3 regions of the Dongia sp. agr-C8 genome follow, and region 3 is predicted to be linked to each of the others. Evidence: riboswitches for the same ligand, from Rfam matches in the RefSeq annotation. Region 3 holds a riboswitch; each other region holds the start of a gene.
The links. A riboswitch is a leader RNA that binds a small molecule or an ion and turns the genes downstream of it on or off. The one in region 3 is predicted to bind cobalamin.
Positions count from the first base shown of each region.

Region 1: it holds a riboswitch for cobalamin, as region 3 does, so the genes downstream of both, cobU (bifunctional adenosylcobinamide kinase/adenosylcobinamide-phosphate guanylyltransferase) here and ACYQ4T_RS24785 (hypothetical protein) in region 3, are expected to answer to the same signal.
Region 2: it holds a riboswitch for cobalamin, as region 3 does, so the genes downstream of both, cobG (precorrin-3B synthase) here and ACYQ4T_RS24785 (hypothetical protein) in region 3, are expected to answer to the same signal.

Region 1 is NZ_BAAGHZ010000001.1:256,280-261,539, forward strand. Features, by position in the region: gene ACYQ4T_RS01215 (branched-chain amino acid aminotransferase) at 1-36, shown strand, start outside; gene ACYQ4T_RS01220 (TerC family protein) at 93-857, opposite strand; gene ACYQ4T_RS01225 (molybdenum cofactor biosynthesis protein MoaE) at 938-1,399, opposite strand; gene moaD (molybdopterin converting factor subunit 1) at 1,404-1,655, opposite strand; gene arsC (arsenate reductase (glutaredoxin)) at 1,689-2,033, shown strand; cobalamin riboswitch at 2,106-2,250, shown strand; gene cobU (bifunctional adenosylcobinamide kinase/adenosylcobinamide-phosphate guanylyltransferase) at 2,303-2,869, shown strand; gene cobW (cobalamin biosynthesis protein CobW) at 2,883-3,914, shown strand; gene cobN (cobaltochelatase subunit CobN) at 3,916-5,260, shown strand, end outside.
Region 2 is NZ_BAAGHZ010000001.1:597,686-602,945, reverse strand. Features, by position in the region: gene cobJ (precorrin-3B C(17)-methyltransferase) at 1-270, opposite strand, end outside; gene ACYQ4T_RS02705 (precorrin-2 C(20)-methyltransferase) at 267-983, opposite strand; gene ACYQ4T_RS02700 (precorrin-8X methylmutase) at 985-1,614, opposite strand; gene cobG (precorrin-3B synthase) at 1,615-2,769, opposite strand; cobalamin riboswitch at 2,873-3,093, opposite strand; gene ACYQ4T_RS02690 (helix-turn-helix transcriptional regulator) at 3,133-4,224, opposite strand; gene ACYQ4T_RS02685 (Dabb family protein) at 4,495-4,785, shown strand; gene ACYQ4T_RS02680 (ribulokinase) at 4,853-5,260, opposite strand, start outside.
Region 3 is NZ_BAAGHZ010000005.1:102,595-107,854, forward strand. Features, by position in the region: gene ACYQ4T_RS24775 (hypothetical protein) at 1-382, opposite strand, end outside; gene ACYQ4T_RS24780 (DUF1289 domain-containing protein) at 379-1,314, opposite strand; cobalamin riboswitch at 1,380-1,608, shown strand; gene ACYQ4T_RS24785 (hypothetical protein) at 1,641-1,964, shown strand; cobalamin riboswitch at 2,032-2,263, shown strand; gene ACYQ4T_RS24790 (CbtB domain-containing protein) at 2,306-2,497, shown strand; gene ACYQ4T_RS24795 (CbtA family protein) at 2,510-3,277, shown strand; gene mobB (molybdopterin-guanine dinucleotide biosynthesis protein B) at 3,311-3,814, opposite strand; gene pgsA (CDP-diacylglycerol--glycerol-3-phosphate 3-phosphatidyltransferase) at 3,811-4,383, opposite strand; gene uvrC (excinuclease ABC subunit UvrC) at 4,468-5,260, opposite strand, start outside.

The DNA of each region.
Region 1 (5,260 bases), on a different contig from region 3:
GAAGTGCGCGCGCATCAGAACAGCGCGGCGGCTTAAGCGGTCCGTACAAAGTCAAACCCCGCTCCCTCGGGCCGAGGGAGCGGGGTTTTCTTTTAGGCGGCTGCCCGCTTTTTCGCCGCTTCCTTGCGGGCGCGGGCCCAGAGGTTCAATCCCTCGACGCCGGCCGAGAAGGCGATGGCGAAGTAGAGGTAGCCCTTCGGGATGTGGAAGTGCAGGCCTTCGCCGAGCAGCGCCACGCCGATCAGCAGCAGGAAGGCGAGGCAGAGCATCTTCACCGAAGGATGCTTGTCCACGAAATCGCCGACCGCATTCGCTGCCGCGATCATCACGATCATCGCCGTCACGACCGCGGCCACCATCACCTCCAGGTGATCCGACATGCCGACCGCGGTGATGACGCTGTCCAGCGAGAAGACGATGTCCAGGATCGCGATCTGCACCACGGCAGATGCGAGGGTGAGATAGGTCTTCTTCTCCCCTTCTTCCTCGTGCGCGACGTCGATGTTGTGGTGGATCTCTGTGGTGGACTTCGCCAGCAGGAACAAGCCACCGCCCAGCAGGATGATGTCGCGCCAGGAGAGGTCGTACGTGTTCTCCGGCCCGAACCAGTCGACGGTCAGGATCGGCTCTTTCAGTCCGGCTACCCAGGAGATCGAGGCCAGCAGCGCCAACCGTGTCAGCAGCGCCAAGGCAAGGCCGAGACGCCGGGCCAGCCGCTGTTTGTCCGGCGAGACGCGCCCGGCGACGATCTGCACGAAGAGCAGATTGTCGATGCCGAGGACGATCTCGAGGGCCGCAAGCGTAACGAAACTGAGGATGACGGCAGGATCCGTCAAAAGCTGCATGGTGTCGGACATGGGAAGCGGTCGCCCCGGTCGGCCGTTTCAGGGATAGGAGAATTGGCGGTTTGTCAGGAAGATTTCAAGCTGTGAGGCGGCTACTTCTTGAGCCAGGCCGCCTTGCGGGCGTCGTCGCTGGTCTTCGCCTCGACCCAGCGGGCGCCTTCGGGGCCGTCTTCCAGCTTCCAGAACGGTGCCTCGGTCTTCAGCCAGTCGATCAGGAAGGCGCAGGATTCCAGCGCCGCCTCGCGGTGGCTGGAGGCGGTCGCGACCAGCACGATCCGGTCGCCCGGCTCCAGCCGCCCGTAGCGGTGGATGATCAGCGTCGCCGACAAGGGCCAGCGGCGCTGCGCCTCCGCCTCGATTTCGGCAAGGCGCTTCTCGGTCATGCCGGGGTAGTGCTCAAGCGTCATTGAGCTCGCGGCGCCGGAGCCTGCGGGTGCGATGTCGCGCACTAGGCCGACGAAGCTCGCGACCCCGCCGACCTGGTGATTTCCGGCCGCGAGCTTTTGGAGCTCGGCGCCGATGTCGAAATCCTGCGTCTGGACCCGGACGGTCACGACTTCAGCCGCCGGTCACCGGCGGGAACAAGGCGACCTCGTCGCCGGCTTTGACCGGATGGCTGAGGCCGACATAGTCCTGGTTGACCGCGACCTTCACGGCCTTGCGCTCCTTGAGCGCGGTCGCGTAATTGGGGCCGAGGCTCTCCAGCCAGTCGAGCAGCTGCCCGACCTCTTTCACATGGGCGGGAACGTCGAGGGTTTCTTCGGCCTTGCCGATCTTCTGGCGGAGCCAGGCGAAATAAAGCAGCTTCATGATCTCTACTTAATAAGGGCGCGAGGAAGGTCCATGGCCGTCACCATCTACCATAACCCGAATTGCAGCACCTCCAAGAAGGTGCTGGGCTGGCTGAAGGAAAAGGGCCACGCGCCGAAGGTGGTCGAATACCTGAAGACCCCACTGGACGAAGCGGGAATCAAGTCCCTGCTGAAGAAGCTGAAACTGGGGCCGCGCGACATTCTCCGCAAGAAAGGCGAGGCCTTCGAGGCCCTGAAACTGACCGACAAGACCAGCGATGAAGCTCTGATCAAGGCCATGGCCAAGACCCCGGTCCTGATCGAGCGGCCGATCGTGGTCGGGCCCAAGGGCGCGGTCGTCGCCCGGCCGCCGGAACGGGTCTGGGAGACGGTTTGAACCCGTTAACCTCCACGGCGGATTTTGCTGCACCGCCCCGGGCTTCCTGCTAGTTTCCGGCCGTTCGCAGGGAGGGAAGCCGGTCCGATGCCGGCGCTGCCCCCGCAACTGTAGGATTGCGCCTGGACCTTCGCGTTCGGGCAACGGACCCGGAGAAAGCCACTGGCCCTGTTCTGGCCGGGAAGGCGCGGGTTCCGGCGGTCGAGCCAGGAGACCTCGGCGAACGCTCTTTATAACGGTCGGCGCCTCGGCGGGAGGAGCGCAACACCTTGTCGAAGTCTCAACCATCCAGTCTGTCGCTGGGCGTGTCCGGGCTGATCACGCCCTTGCCGCCGGTAACCCTGGTCCTGGGCGGGGCGCGCTCTGGAAAGAGCCGCTATGCCGAAGGCCTGGTCGATCGCCATCCCGGGCGCCGCACCTATCTCGCCACCGCGGAGGTGCTGGACGACGAGATGGCGGCGCGGGTGAAGACGCATCGCGAGCGCCGGGATTCGGATTGGAAGACCGTCGAGGAGCCGCTCGACCTCGCCGGTGCCTTGAAGGCCGAAACGGAACAGGGAGCGGCGGTTCTGGTGGATTGCCTGACGCTCTGGCTCGGCAATCTGCTGGGGCAGGAGCGGAATGTCGATGCCGAGATCGACGGCTTGATCGCCGCGCTCGGCCAGTGCGGCGGACCGGTGGTCTTCGTCTCGAACGAAGTCGGGCAGGGGATCGTACCGGACAATGCGCTGGCCCGGCGCTTCCGCGACCTCGCCGGCATCCTGCATCAACGTTTGGCGGAGAAGGCGGATCACGTCGTTTTCGTGACCGCCGGTCTCCCGATGAAACTGAAGTGAGAAGAGAAGTCTGATGACGACCAAGATTCCCGCGACCATCGTGACCGGCTTCCTCGGCGCCGGAAAGACCAGCCTGATCCAGAACCTGCTGCGCAATGCGCGCGGGCGGCGCATCGCGCTGATCATCAACGAGTTCGGCGAGCTCGGGGTCGATGGCGAGATCGTCAAGGGCTGCGGCATCGAGGATTGCCCGGAAGAGAATATCGTCGAGCTGGCCAACGGCTGCATCTGCTGCACCGTCGCCGACGATTTCCTGCCGACCATCACCGCGCTCCTGGACCGGCCGCAGCCGCCGGAGCATATCGTGATCGAGACCTCGGGCCTCGCATTGCCTAAGCCGCTGATCCGCGCCTTCAACTGGCCGGAAGTCCGGACGCGGGTGACGGTGGATGGCGTGATCGCGGTGGTCGATGGCCCGGCCGCGGCGGCCGGCCGCTTCGCGGACAATCCGGAAGCGGTCGCGGCGCAGCGCGCCGCCGACGAATCTTTCGACCACGAGAGTCCGCTGGCGGAACTCTTCGAGGACCAGATCAACAGCGCCGATCTCATCATCCTCAACAAGAACGACCAGATGTCGCCGGACGATCGCACGGCGGCGAAGGACGTGATCGACCGCGAGATGAAGCGGAAGGCGAAGCTAGTTCTCTCCAGCTACGGTGCGATCGACCCCGACGTGCTGCTGGGCCTCGGTGCCGCGGCGGAGGACGACCTCGACACCCGCTTCTCGCACCACGAGCTCGAAGGCGAGGATCACGACCACGACGAGTTCGAGAGCTTCCAGATCGACATGCCGATTTTGAAGACACCCGATGAGCTGCTGGCACGCCTGAAGCCCGCGATCGCGACCCATGACATCCTGCGCGTGAAGGGCTTCCTCGACGTGGCGGGGCGCGACATGCGCCTGGTGCTGCAAGGCGTCGGCGGCCGCATCCAGCATTACTATGACCGCGCCTGGGGCTCGGACGAGGCCCGCAGGGGCCGGCTGGTGGTGATCGGCCTCAAAGGTCTCGACCGCGCGGCGATCGAAGCGGCGGTCAAGGGCTGAGATGCATCTCCTCGCGGCCAAGCCGGGCGAGATTTCCGACGGATCAGGCGCGATCGACCTCGGCCAGACGCCGGGTGAGATCGTCATTCTCTCCGCGGCGGATACCGAGCTCGCCTGCCTCGCCGCCGCCTATGCCGCGCTGCCGGAACCGAAGCCGAGCCTGCGGCTCGCCAATCTGCTGCTGCTGCAGCACCATCTCTCGGTCGATGCCTATGTCGAGAACATCATCGGGCATGCCAAGCTGGTGATCGTGCGGCTGATCGGCGGGCGGCGCTACTGGCCCTATGGGCTGGAAGAGATCTCCGCGACCTGCCGCGACAACAACATTCCGCTCGCGGTGCTGCCAGGCGACGATCAGCCGGATCCCGAGCTTGCCGATTTCACCACGTTGGACACCCAAGTAGCGCATCGGCTCTGGCGCTACTTCACCGAAGGCGGGATCGAGAATGCGCAGCAGGCGTTGCTGCATGCGGCGGGCCTGATCGGCCGCGCTACCGAATGGCTGGAGCCGCGGCCGCTGCTCAAAGCCGGTCTCTATTGGCCGGGCGAGGCCGTGACCAGCCTGGCCGATCTCAAGCGGCACTGGCACGCCGGCCGGCCGGTTGCGGCGATCGTGTTCTACCGCGCGCTGATGCAAGCCGGTACCTTGAAGCCGATTGACGCGCTGATCGCGGAGCTGGGCCGGCGTGACATCAACCTCCTGCCGATCTTCGTCAACAGTCTCAAAGACGCCGTCGCCGCCGATCTCATCGGCGCTTTGTTTGCAGAGGCGAAGCCCGACCTGGTGTTGAACGCAACCGGCTTCGCGGTCTCGCAACCCGGCGGGGATTTTGCGACGTCCTTCGACGTTGCCGACTGCCCGGTGCTGCAGGTTGTGCTCTCCAGCGGCAGCGCTTCCGATTGGGAACAGAACACCCGCGGCCTCTCGCCACGCGATCTCGCCATGCAGGCCGCCCTGCCGGAGCTCGACGGCCGCATCCTGACGCGCGCGATCTCCTTCAAGGCGGCGGCGCGCTACGATGCCGCGACCCAGTGCAACATCGTGGCGCCCGAACCGATCCAGGACCGCGTCGCTTTCGTGGTCGACCTCGCCGAGCGCTGGATCCGCTTGCGGAAGAAAGCGGCGGGCGAGCGCACCGTCGCCGTGGTGCTGGCCAACTACCCGAACCGCGACGGCCGGATCGGCAACGGCGTCGGCCTCGACACGCCGGCCGGCACGGTCAATCTCCTGCGCGCGATGCGGCGCGCCGGCTATGCGATCGCGGATATCCCGGCCGACGGCGATGCTCTGATCACGCGCCTGCTGGACAAGCGCGCGGCTTCGGCCCGGCTCGGCGTCGCCGAGT
Region 2 (5,260 bases), on a different contig from region 3:
GGAGGCCATGGCGAAGACTCCGGGATCGCCGGAGGAGACGACGACGACGCCCTGCCCTGCCGCGGCCATGGTCAGCGCATGGGCGGCGCGTTCCAGCTCCACCCGGTTGTCGGACGGGTGCAAGGTCAGGCCCGGCCGCGGCGCCACCCGCGCCACATAGGGCGTATAGCCGACGACATCGGTCGCGGTTGCGAGTGCCGCCTGCACTTCGGGCGTCACCAGCGCGTCATTGCCCGGCCCGAGCCCAGCCACGGCGAGCCAGCCGCTCACGGCCTGCGACCCTGGCCGTGGACCACGGCGATCGAGAAATAGGGCACGCTCTCGCCGGCATCGACCAGGCGCTGCACCTTCTGGCCAGGCATGGTGCCGCGCTCGATCAGCCAGGCTTGCTGCAGCTTGCCGGTCTGCTCCAGGGCGCGGCGCAGCTTCGGCAGGTTGCGGCCGATCTTCATCACCACCAGCGCGTCGGTATCGGCGATGCGGCGGGTGAGTTCCGCCTCGGGCAAAGTCGCCATCACCACGGTGAGCACGTCGTCACCCCAGGTGATCGGCTGGCCGGTGCTGGTCCAGCATCCCGACATGCCGGTGATGCCCGGCACAATCTCGATCTCGACCTTGCCCTGCAGCCGTGCGTGGAGATGCATGAAGGAACCGTAGAAGAAGGGATCGCCCTCGCAGAGCACGACGATGTCGGCCTCGCGCGACACGGCCGCGATCTTCGCCGACCAGTCGACGTAGAAGGCCGCCATCATCTCGTTGTACCGCGGGTCGTCGAGCGGGATCTCGGTGGTCACCGGGTATTCCATCGAATACTCGACAGCGTCGGGCGCAAGGATGCCGTCCACGATCTGCCGCGCATGGCCCAGCCGGCCTTCCTTGCAGAAATAGGCGACATGCCGCGCGGCGCGCACCAGGCGGTCGGCACGCACGCTCATCAATTCCGGATCGCCCGGGCCGAGGCCGACGCAGATCACCTTGCCCATTCTATTCCTTCCAGCTGGCGAGGGCGTTGACGGCGGCGGCGGTGATCGCCGAGCCGCCGAGGCGGCCCTTCACCACCAGCGCCGGCACCACGTCGGCCGCGATCAGCGCCGCTTTCGATTCCGCCGCGCCGACGAATCCCACCGGGCAGCCGATGATCGCCGCCGGCCGCGGGCAGGCCGGGTCTTCCAGCATGTTCAGGAGATGAAACAGCGCGGTCGGCGCATTGCCGATCGCGACCAGCGCACCCTTGAGATGCGGGCGCCAGAGTTCCAGCGCCGCGGCCGAGCGCGTGTTGCCCATGTCGCGCGCGAGGTCCGGCACGCGCGGGTCCTGCAAGGTGCAGATCACCGCGTTGTCGGCGGGCAGCCGCGCGCGGGTGATGCCTTCGGAGATCATCCGCGCGTCGCAGAGGATCGGCGCGCCGGCGGCGAGCGCCGCCCGGGCCGTCGCCGCCATGCCGGGCGTGAAGTGGACGTCGCGCTCCAACCCCACCAGCCCGGCGGCATGGATCATCCGCACGACCACCGGCTCTTCGTCCTTGGAGAAGCGCGCGAGGTCGGCTTCGGCGCGGATGGTGGCGAAGCTCTGGGCGTAGATCTTTGCTCCGTCTTTTTCGTAGGCGTGGGGCATTCAGGCTCGCAGGATTCCATGCAGCTTCAGGATGTCGTCCGGCGTCAGGCCCCGGCGTTCGGGGGGATCGCCGGGCCGACCGTAGCGGATCAGGTCGAACCGATCTGGACCGGTTGCGACAAGTGTCAGGTCGACAGCGCCGGAACTGGCGCAGCCCTTGGCGCAGCCGGAGATATGCAGGCGCGCCCCCTCCGGCAGGAACGGCGCCAGCGCCCGGGCCAGCGGCCGGGTCTCGGCGAGGCCCTGCAGGCAGGTCGGCGCCCCGGTGCAGGCCTCCAGCCGCAGCCGTGGGTCGCCGGCATCACGGATCAGGCCGGGCAGATCCGTAAGCGTCGTCGCGCCTTCGATCAGCAGCATCCGCCAGGGCGTCAGCCGCAGCGGTCCCAGCGCGGCCAGGGCGGCGAGCGTCTCCGCATCGATCCGTCCGAACTCGACCGCCACCAGCGCGCCTTGTGCACAGAGGCCGGGGCCCGGGCGCGGCGCCGGTTCGGCCGCCGGGTTTTGCCGCCAAGCCGCGGGCAGGTCAGCGCCGGCGGCGAGATGGCGGGCCATGCGGCCGCGCTGCTGCTGCACGCCGCCGCTTTCGAGGAACCAGCGCGCGAAGGCCAATGCTGTCTCCGCCGCTGCGTCGCGCGTAACCGTGCAACCGAAGGAGATGGAGTCGGCGCGGCAGATCAAGCCGTCGCGGCCCCGCTCGATGCGAATGTCCGCGGAGGTGCCCGCGAGCACCGGCCGCGGCCCGCAATCGACCGCAAAGCCGAACTTGCCGGGGAGAGTCGGCGCATCCTCGGAAGCGAGGAGCGCGGTCAGCTTGCGCGTGATGACGGCGCTGTCGTCATCCGCTGCCCAGAACGGCGTGACCACGATGTTGCGCTGCGCCTCGGCTTGGGCGGAGAGATCGATCAGGTCGAGCGCTTGCAGCGCCTCGACCAACGGACGGTGCGTTTCCGGCCTGACGCCGCGGAGCTGCAGGTTGGCGCGCGACGAGAGATCGATCTGCCCATTGCCATGCGCGGCGGCGAGGGCCGCGATCCGGCGCGCCTGTTCGGTGGTCAGGCGGCCGAGCGGCGGGCGCAGCCGCACCACCAATCCGTCGCCGGATTGCATCGGCCGCAGCGCGCCGGGACACCAACCATAGATCCGCGGATCGTTCATCGCCCTTCCGGTCGAGACGCCTTTCTTGTTTCGGCGGAAGGGGGGACGGCCGGGGGATGCGGTAAAGCATCGTCCTAAGCCGGCCGCGAAAAACCCCGTTCGCCCGTGACATCTTGCGCTGGCAGGTCTCCCGGCTTGCGGATTTCGAGCCTCGGCTCTACGGTCCCGCCGCCTTCCCGGCCGAACGGCCAGTGGCAGTGGCGGACCTCTCCGGTCACGGTCGCGGGGGCGGCTGCGCTTCGGCACCCTCGGCGCCTATCGCATTCCCTTTTCACCTGCCCCTTTCAATCGATCGGGACAGGAACCAGCGCCCGTAACTGAGGCCGGGCGGGTCGCCTTGTCAAGCGGAGGAACCGCCGCAGCTCAGACGTGGGCGAGCAGCGCGACGAGCTCGGCCTGGCGGGAGGCGCCGGTCTTCTGCAGGGCGTCTTTCAGATAGCTGCGGGCGGTGCTGGGCTGGATCTTGAGTTGCGTGGCGATCGCTTCAATATCGAAGCCTTCGGCCAGCAACGCCGCCACGTGCGCTTCCCGCTCGGTCAGGCCATAGGCGCTCCGGATCCAGGCGAGGTCGGGGCGGAGCGCCGCCGGATCGCGATCGCGCTCGATCAGCAACGCCAGCGCCGTGGCCGAGGCGAAGACATCGCGGGCCCGGCCCGGCACCGGATGGACCTGCAGCAAATAGCGCCGGCCCTCGGGATCGGTAAGCGCCGCGACCCCCAGCCGTCCCGGCCGGGAAACCGCATTGGCCACCGCGCGGTCGACCGAGAGCTGCGACACCCGATCGCCCGCCACCAGACGCCGGCGCAGGATCCGCAGCGGCGCGGCCGGATCGCCCTCGCCGGCCGATTGGCCGGGCAGCACGCGGCCCCAGGAATCCAGCTCGATGATCGCGCCGCCGCGCCGGCCGAGCATCCAAGCCATGCCGCGCGCCTCGGCGTCGAGCACGCCCTTGGCGATGCGGGCGACGGCATGGAGCTCCGGCAGTACGCTGTCGAGCAGCGCGCGCTCTTCCGGCTGAAAGGGCCCAAGCTCGACGCGCCGCTTCAGGCTCAGCTCGACATATTCATCCGGACCGGGCGCCAGCACGGTGTTGGCATGCCAGAACACGCCGTTCGGGCGTAGAAACTCCTGGTAGAACGGGTCGCGCGCCAGCTCCTCGGCGGCATAGTCGTCCTGGTCGATGCGGAAACCAACGTAATGCGTGCCGACCCGCTGATAGCGCGAGTTTGGCGGCGCGCGGCCGGCGGCGAAATCGGCAACCGCGCGCGCGGCTTCAGGGGTCACGATCGCCGTGACCATCTTGCGCGCCTCATTCCGCATCAGCACGGCGTCGCGGGCACCCGCCGCCATCGCGAAGTGCCCCAGCGCTTCTTCCCAGCCCGCCGCCAGGATCGCAGCAGAGACCAGGTCATCGACGCCCGCCCGGATGCCATCGATCGAAAGCATCGTGCGCATCTTGCGCCTCTGGAAATCAACCGGCGGCCGCACATTGCCATATGGCATGGGCAACCGCGCCCCGACCGGAGCATGGTGCCTGAGTTGCGGGATTTGCGCGACACTTTTAGTCGCGTTAACCATGGCACTGGGGTATGTGCCCGTGGAGTGTGAGGCGCCCTTTCTTCCTCTTGCCATGGTTGGGATTCGGAGAAAGGCAGCGGCCCTTTCGCCGCCTTCGCGTTCCGGGTAGAACATCCGCCACAATAAGGTCACAGGGGAAACGAACCGATGATCCGGCACACCGTCGTCTTCACCTTGAAACATCCCCGGGACTCCGCCGAGGAGAAGAAGTTCCTGGCCGATGCCATGATCCTCAGCAAGATCCCGACGGTGCGGAAATTCGAGCAGCTGAAGCAGGTGAGCCGCAAGAACGACTACAAGTTCGGCTTCTCCATGGAGTTCGAGGACCAGACCGGCTACGACACTTACGACCAGCACCCCGACCATGTCGCCTTCGTGCGTGATCGCTGGAAGAAAGAAGTGATCGACTTCCTGGAGATCGACTACACGCCCCTGTAGGGACGAGCGGCCTGCGCCAGCGGCGGTGCTTCAAAAGGCTGCACCCGTCTAAAGCTCCGCGCGGTGGTCAACCTGCGGCTTGAGCGGCGCCGAGTTGTTTCAAGTATGGCAGGATCTCGCCCAAGTTCTGCGCCGGCTGGCCGGACCCGAAGGCGAAATAGGCCTGCCTGAACATTCCATAGAGCCGGTCGTAGACCGCGCGGCGCTCGGGGCGCGGCTGGATGGTCTTGAACGGCAGGCAGAGTGCGGCCTGCGCGGCGGCGACGTCGGGATAGAAGCCGGCGGCGAGGCCGGCGAAGATGCCGGCGCCGAAGCCGGTCGGGATGCCGTCCGGCACCAGGACCGGCTTGCCGAGCACGTCGGCGTAGACCTGGTTCAGCACCGCGTTCTTCTGCGGGATGCCGCCGCCGTTGATGATGCGTTCGATCGGCACGCCGTTCTCCGCCATGCGCTCGAGGATCAGGCGGGTGTGGAA
Region 3 (5,260 bases):
CCGCTTGCGGTGGCCCTTGGGAGAAGAGGTCGGAGGGATAAAGGGAAAGCGGTGCAGGGTCGGCGTCGCCCGGCCCTTGCGGCATGGCCATCGACGTCGCCGGCGGCGCGACGGTGATTCCACCGTCGGCAAGCGTCGCGACCGGCGCATGGCCGCCCATCGCGCAGCTCGGGCCGCAGAGCTGGCATTTCTGTTGATGCTCGGCCGGGCTGGCGGGCGCTTCGTCGTTCTGCGATCCGCTCGGCCCGCAGAGATGCGCCTCGAGCATCGCCTGCAGCGGATCGGCGACCGCCGCGAAGGCGGGCAGCAGCGTGCTCAGCAGCAGCGCATAGGCGGCGATCAGGCCGATCGCAAACCGGTGATGGCGAAACCGTGCGATCATGCGCGGCAGGCCCCGGGGCGGGGAGCGTCTTGCGGCGGGTTGCACGGGTAGAAGGTGGCGCAGAGTGTATAGGCCTCGGGCAGGTCGACCTCTGCCGGCGTCGCGCGCCGCAAGGCGAGCTCCCCGGGCAGCAGATGGGCATGCGGCCCGTCCGGCGACTGGCCGCCGGGTGCCGGGATCGGCGTCATCACTTCGATCCGGCCGAGCGGGGTTTCGACCACGCGGGTCGGGTTGTGCTGCAGCAGGGTTCCGCCGCAGCGCCGCAGCACGGCCTCGGGCGGCAGCCCGGTCGCACCGCGCAGCACCGCGTCGAGCGCCGGATCGGCGCTGCGCAGGAGGAAGCGCATGTGATCGCGGCCCAGGCCGAGATCGAACAAGGTCTCGCCGCGATGCGCGGGCTGGATCGCCGCCGCATCGGGACCGCAATCGGTCAGCAGCAATCCCGGCGCGGAAACGTTGCGCGGGCGCGGGATGACGACGAGGATCGCCCGCACCCCGCCCGCGACGCTTGCATCGCGCCATTGCAGCGCGCGGAGATCGCCGCGCGGCGTGAAGCGCAGGGCACCGCGCGCGGTGACCGCGCGCAGCTCGGTCTCGACCGAGACTTCGGCCGGCTCCTCGGCGTCGAACATGAACGCCGCGCTCGCGCCGTGGCAGCCGGCCACCCAGGTGCCGCTGCGCCGGACCAGCGTGTCGGCGATGAAGCCGGCAACTTCGTCGGGCAGCCAAGGGAGCCGCGTGACGGCGATGCCGAGTTGCACGATGCGCGGCGGCAGCGCGGCCCAGATCGCGCGCTTCCGCTCGTTGCCCGCCTTCGACCATTCGCCGATCTCGGCCGACGAACGCGCGCAGCCGAGACAATAGCCGCTCACGTCGTCGAGCGTGCAGATGCCGGTGCAGGGCGAGCCGATCGGTCGGACCTCGGTATTCATGGCGCGCAGCCTAGCGCCTGATAAGCCGGCCCGCGAGTCGCATCTTGACCGGCAGGCCGCGTCTCTCTACCAAGAGCGCCGATGGTTCCTCGCGACAAGGGGATGACCTTGGCGCGAGGATAATAGGGAACACGGTGCGATGCCGTGGCTGCCCCCGCAACTGTAAGCAGTTCGTCGAACATCCACGCGGCTCAGCGTTCAAGACCTGGGCCGCAGCCACTGAGCGAAGACTCGGGAAGGCGGATGTCGGCCAAGACCGCGAGCCAGGAGACCTGCCATCACCTGTGCAACCCTTCTTGCCGGCGGGGCGTCCGGAGAAAGAAACCATGATCCGCGCATCACTGCTCGAGCGTTCCGCCGACAGCCTGGCGGCGCTGTTCACCGCATCGACCAAGAACAACGGCGCACTGCGCCTCGACGTCCTGCGCTGGGTGCTCGACCTGCCGCCGGAGATCGACCCGGCGCTGGCCGCGCAGGTGCTGATCGGGCGGCAGTCGCGCGGGGAAGGCGAGCCCTTCTCCGATTTCGCCCAGGCGCTGATCGGCGAGATGGGCCGGGCCGACCGCGCCCGCCTCGCCGCCATCCCGCGGACCCGGCGCCGCCATGCGGCGCGAACAGAGCCGCCGGCGCCGCAATGCGGCGCGAACTGAACCGATTGAGTCGCTGCCGCGCCAAGTTCCGGCCTTCGCGCCGGATTGACGCTTTATAGGCCGAATCCCTATAATTCGCGGCGATGGTGCCCCGACGGATGAAGTCCAGGGGCTTAAAAGGGAACACGGTGCGGACGACCCAGAAGGGGCCAATGCCGTGGCTGCCCCCGCAACTGTCAGCGGCGAGCCGAGCGTCACTTATGACCACTGGAGGACCCTTAGATTCAAGAGGGGCCGGGAAGGTCGGCGCAAGGCGGAGACCCGCGAGTCAGGAAACCTGCCATCGGGAGTGAGACCTGCAACCGCGCGACGGGGATGTCGCGCCAGATAGGAGACTTTCGATGACCACGACCACGCAGACCCGCACCAACACCGCCACGATCTCCGCGACCCGCTCGAAGACCCTGATCGCCGCCAGCATGGCCGCCTTCCTCGGCGTGTTCATGATCTGGGGCGTTGGCTTCTCGCATATCGCGGCGGCGCATAACGCGGCCCACGATACCCGCCATTCCAACGGCTTCCCCTGCCACTAAGGGGCTAGTCACATGCAGATGTTTCGGCGGCTGTTCATCGCAGCCGCGAGCGCCGGACTATTGTCCGGGCTCTTCGTCACGCTGGTGCACAACGTGACGACAGTCCCCGTCATCCTCCAGGCCGAGGTCTTCGAGAAAGCTGCCGAGGCGCCGGCACCCGCTGCCGGCGCCGCGGCGAATACCGCAGCGACGGCGGAAGCGCAGGACCACGATCATGCCGCCGCGAATCATGCCGCCGAGGGCCATGCGCATGACGGCGACGCGTGGGAGCCGCGGGACGGGTTCGAACGCACCGCTTTCACCGCCTTGGCCGATCTGCTGACCGGCATCGGCTTCGCGCTGCTGCTGATCGCCGTCTATGCGGTCTCCGGCCGGGCGATCGATTGGCGCCAGGGCGTCTATTGGGGTCTCGGCGGCTTCGCGGTCTTCATTCTGGCCCCCAGCATCGGCCTGCCCCCGGAGCTGCCCGGCAGCGCCGTGGCGGATCTCACGGCACGGCAGATCTGGTGGGTCGCGACCGCGGTGCTGACGGCAGGCGGTCTGGGCCTGCTGTTCTATGTCCGGGAGCCGAAGCCGCTCTGGGTCGTGGTCGCCTTGGCCATGATGGTGGTGCCGCATGCGATCGGCGCGCCGCAGCCGGAGGAATACGCCTCGGCGGCGCCGGAAGCCTTGGCCCATCGCTTCCTCGCCGCCACGATGATCGCCCAGCTGCTGTTCTGGGCCGTCCTCGGCGCGCTCAGCGGCTACTGCTACAAGCGGTTCGTCGCGCCGGCGGCCTGATCGCGGGTAAGCCCCGGCACTTGGTGTCGGGGCTTACGCCTTTTCGAAGCCGCAATGCCGCATCACGAAATCGGCGATCGCGCCGATGTCGTTGAGGTCGATCACCGGCAGCCTCGTCTCCGGCTTCGGCCCGTCCACCAGCACGGCGACGATGTTCGGGTCTTCGGCGGCCAGCAGCGGCTTGCCGTTGGCCTCGCGCCAGATCTCCAGCTTGTCGTGGCCTTCGCGCTTGAAGCCCTCGACCAGCAGGAGGTCGACCTCACTCATATGCTTCATGAGTTCTCTCGAGTCCGGCTCCGGCGCGCCGCGGTGCTCGTGCATCAGCGCCCAGCGGTTGGCGGAAGCGACCAGCACCTCGGTGGCGCCGGCCTCGCGGTGGACATAGGAGTCCTTGCCCGGCGTGTCGACGTCGAAGGCGTGATGCGCGTGCTTCATGGTGGAGACGGTGATGCCGCGCCGGATCAGCTCGGGGATCAGCTTGGCCAGCAGGGTGGTCTTGCCTGCCCCGCTCCAGCCCGCCAGGCCTAGGACCTTCACTTCTTCGCGTCCGCGCGGTCGTCTTCGGCCATGTGCTTGATGCCGACCCGGAAATAATCATAGCCAGTGACCAGGGTCAGCGCCGCGGCCAGCCACATCAGGGCTTCGCCGATGAGCTGGACCGGCCAGCCCGGCATCACGTCGCCGACGATCAGGAAGCCGACGGCGACCATCTGCATCGTCGTCTTCCACTTCGCCATCATCGAGACCGGCAGGCGAACCTTCAGCTCGGCCAGGTACTCGCGCAGGCCGGAGACCAGGATCTCGCGGCAGAGGATGATCAGGGCCGGCAGAACGACCCAACCGGAGATCTGGCCATGGGCGGTCATCGACATCAGGATCGCCGCCACCACCAGCTTGTCGGCGATCGGGTCGAGGAAGCGGCCGAGCGCCGAGACCTGGTCCATCCGCCGGGCGATATAACCGTCGAAGAAATCGGTGATACAGGCGACCGCATAGAGGATGAAGGCGATCCAGCGCAGCCACGGCTGGTCGAAGAACAGCAGGGCCGCGATCAGCGGGATCGCGGCGATCCGCGACAGCGTGAGGATATTGGCGATGTTCGTCATGGTGCTTGGCGCACGTCTTCTTCTCGGTTCCGGGAGAAAATAGCAGGTCGGCTTCGCCCTGTCACAGGGCGGAAATGCGGCGAATTATCCGCCATGGAAGTGGTCGTAGATCTTCTTCGCCACCGCCTCGGAAACCCCCGGCACCGCCGAGAGGTCCGACAGCCCGGCCTGGGAAACCGCCCGGGCCGAGCCGAAATGCAACAGCAGGGCCTTCTTCCGCTTGGCGCCGATCCCCGGGACGTCGTCCAGTATCGAATGCCGGATCTCCTTGGAGCGCTTGGCCCGGTGCGCGCCGATCACGAAGCGGTGCGCCTCGTCGCGCAGGCGCTGCAGGAAGTAGAGTACCGGGCTCTTGGGATCGAGGCTGAACGGCTCGCGGCCCGGCATGAAGAAGCGCTCGCGCCCGGCATTGCGGTCCGGCCCCTTGGCGATCGAGGCCACGCAAACGTCGCCGATGCCGAGATCGGCCAGAACCTGCATCGCGGTGTTGAGCTGGCCCTGGCCGCCGTCGATCAGCACCAGGTCCGGCCAGAGGCCCTTGTCGCGGTCGGGATCCTCTTTCAGCGCGCGGTTGAAGCGGCGGGTCAGCACCTGGCGCATCATCGCGTAATCGTCGCCCGCCTGAACGGATTCACGGGTCACCGGCGGCCGCGCGGGATCGATGGTCTCGATCACCTGCTCCAGCGAGGCATTGGGCTCGACCTCGAAGGCCGGCATCGGCGCCTCACTCAAGCCGTCCGGTGCCGGCGTCTCGGCGTCGTCTTCCGCCTCTTTCCGCGTCACGTCGCGGATCGAGTATTTGCGATACTGGTTCTTCATGAAGCCTTCCGGCCCGGCGACGATCATCGCGCCATAGGGATTGGTGCCGGAAATATGG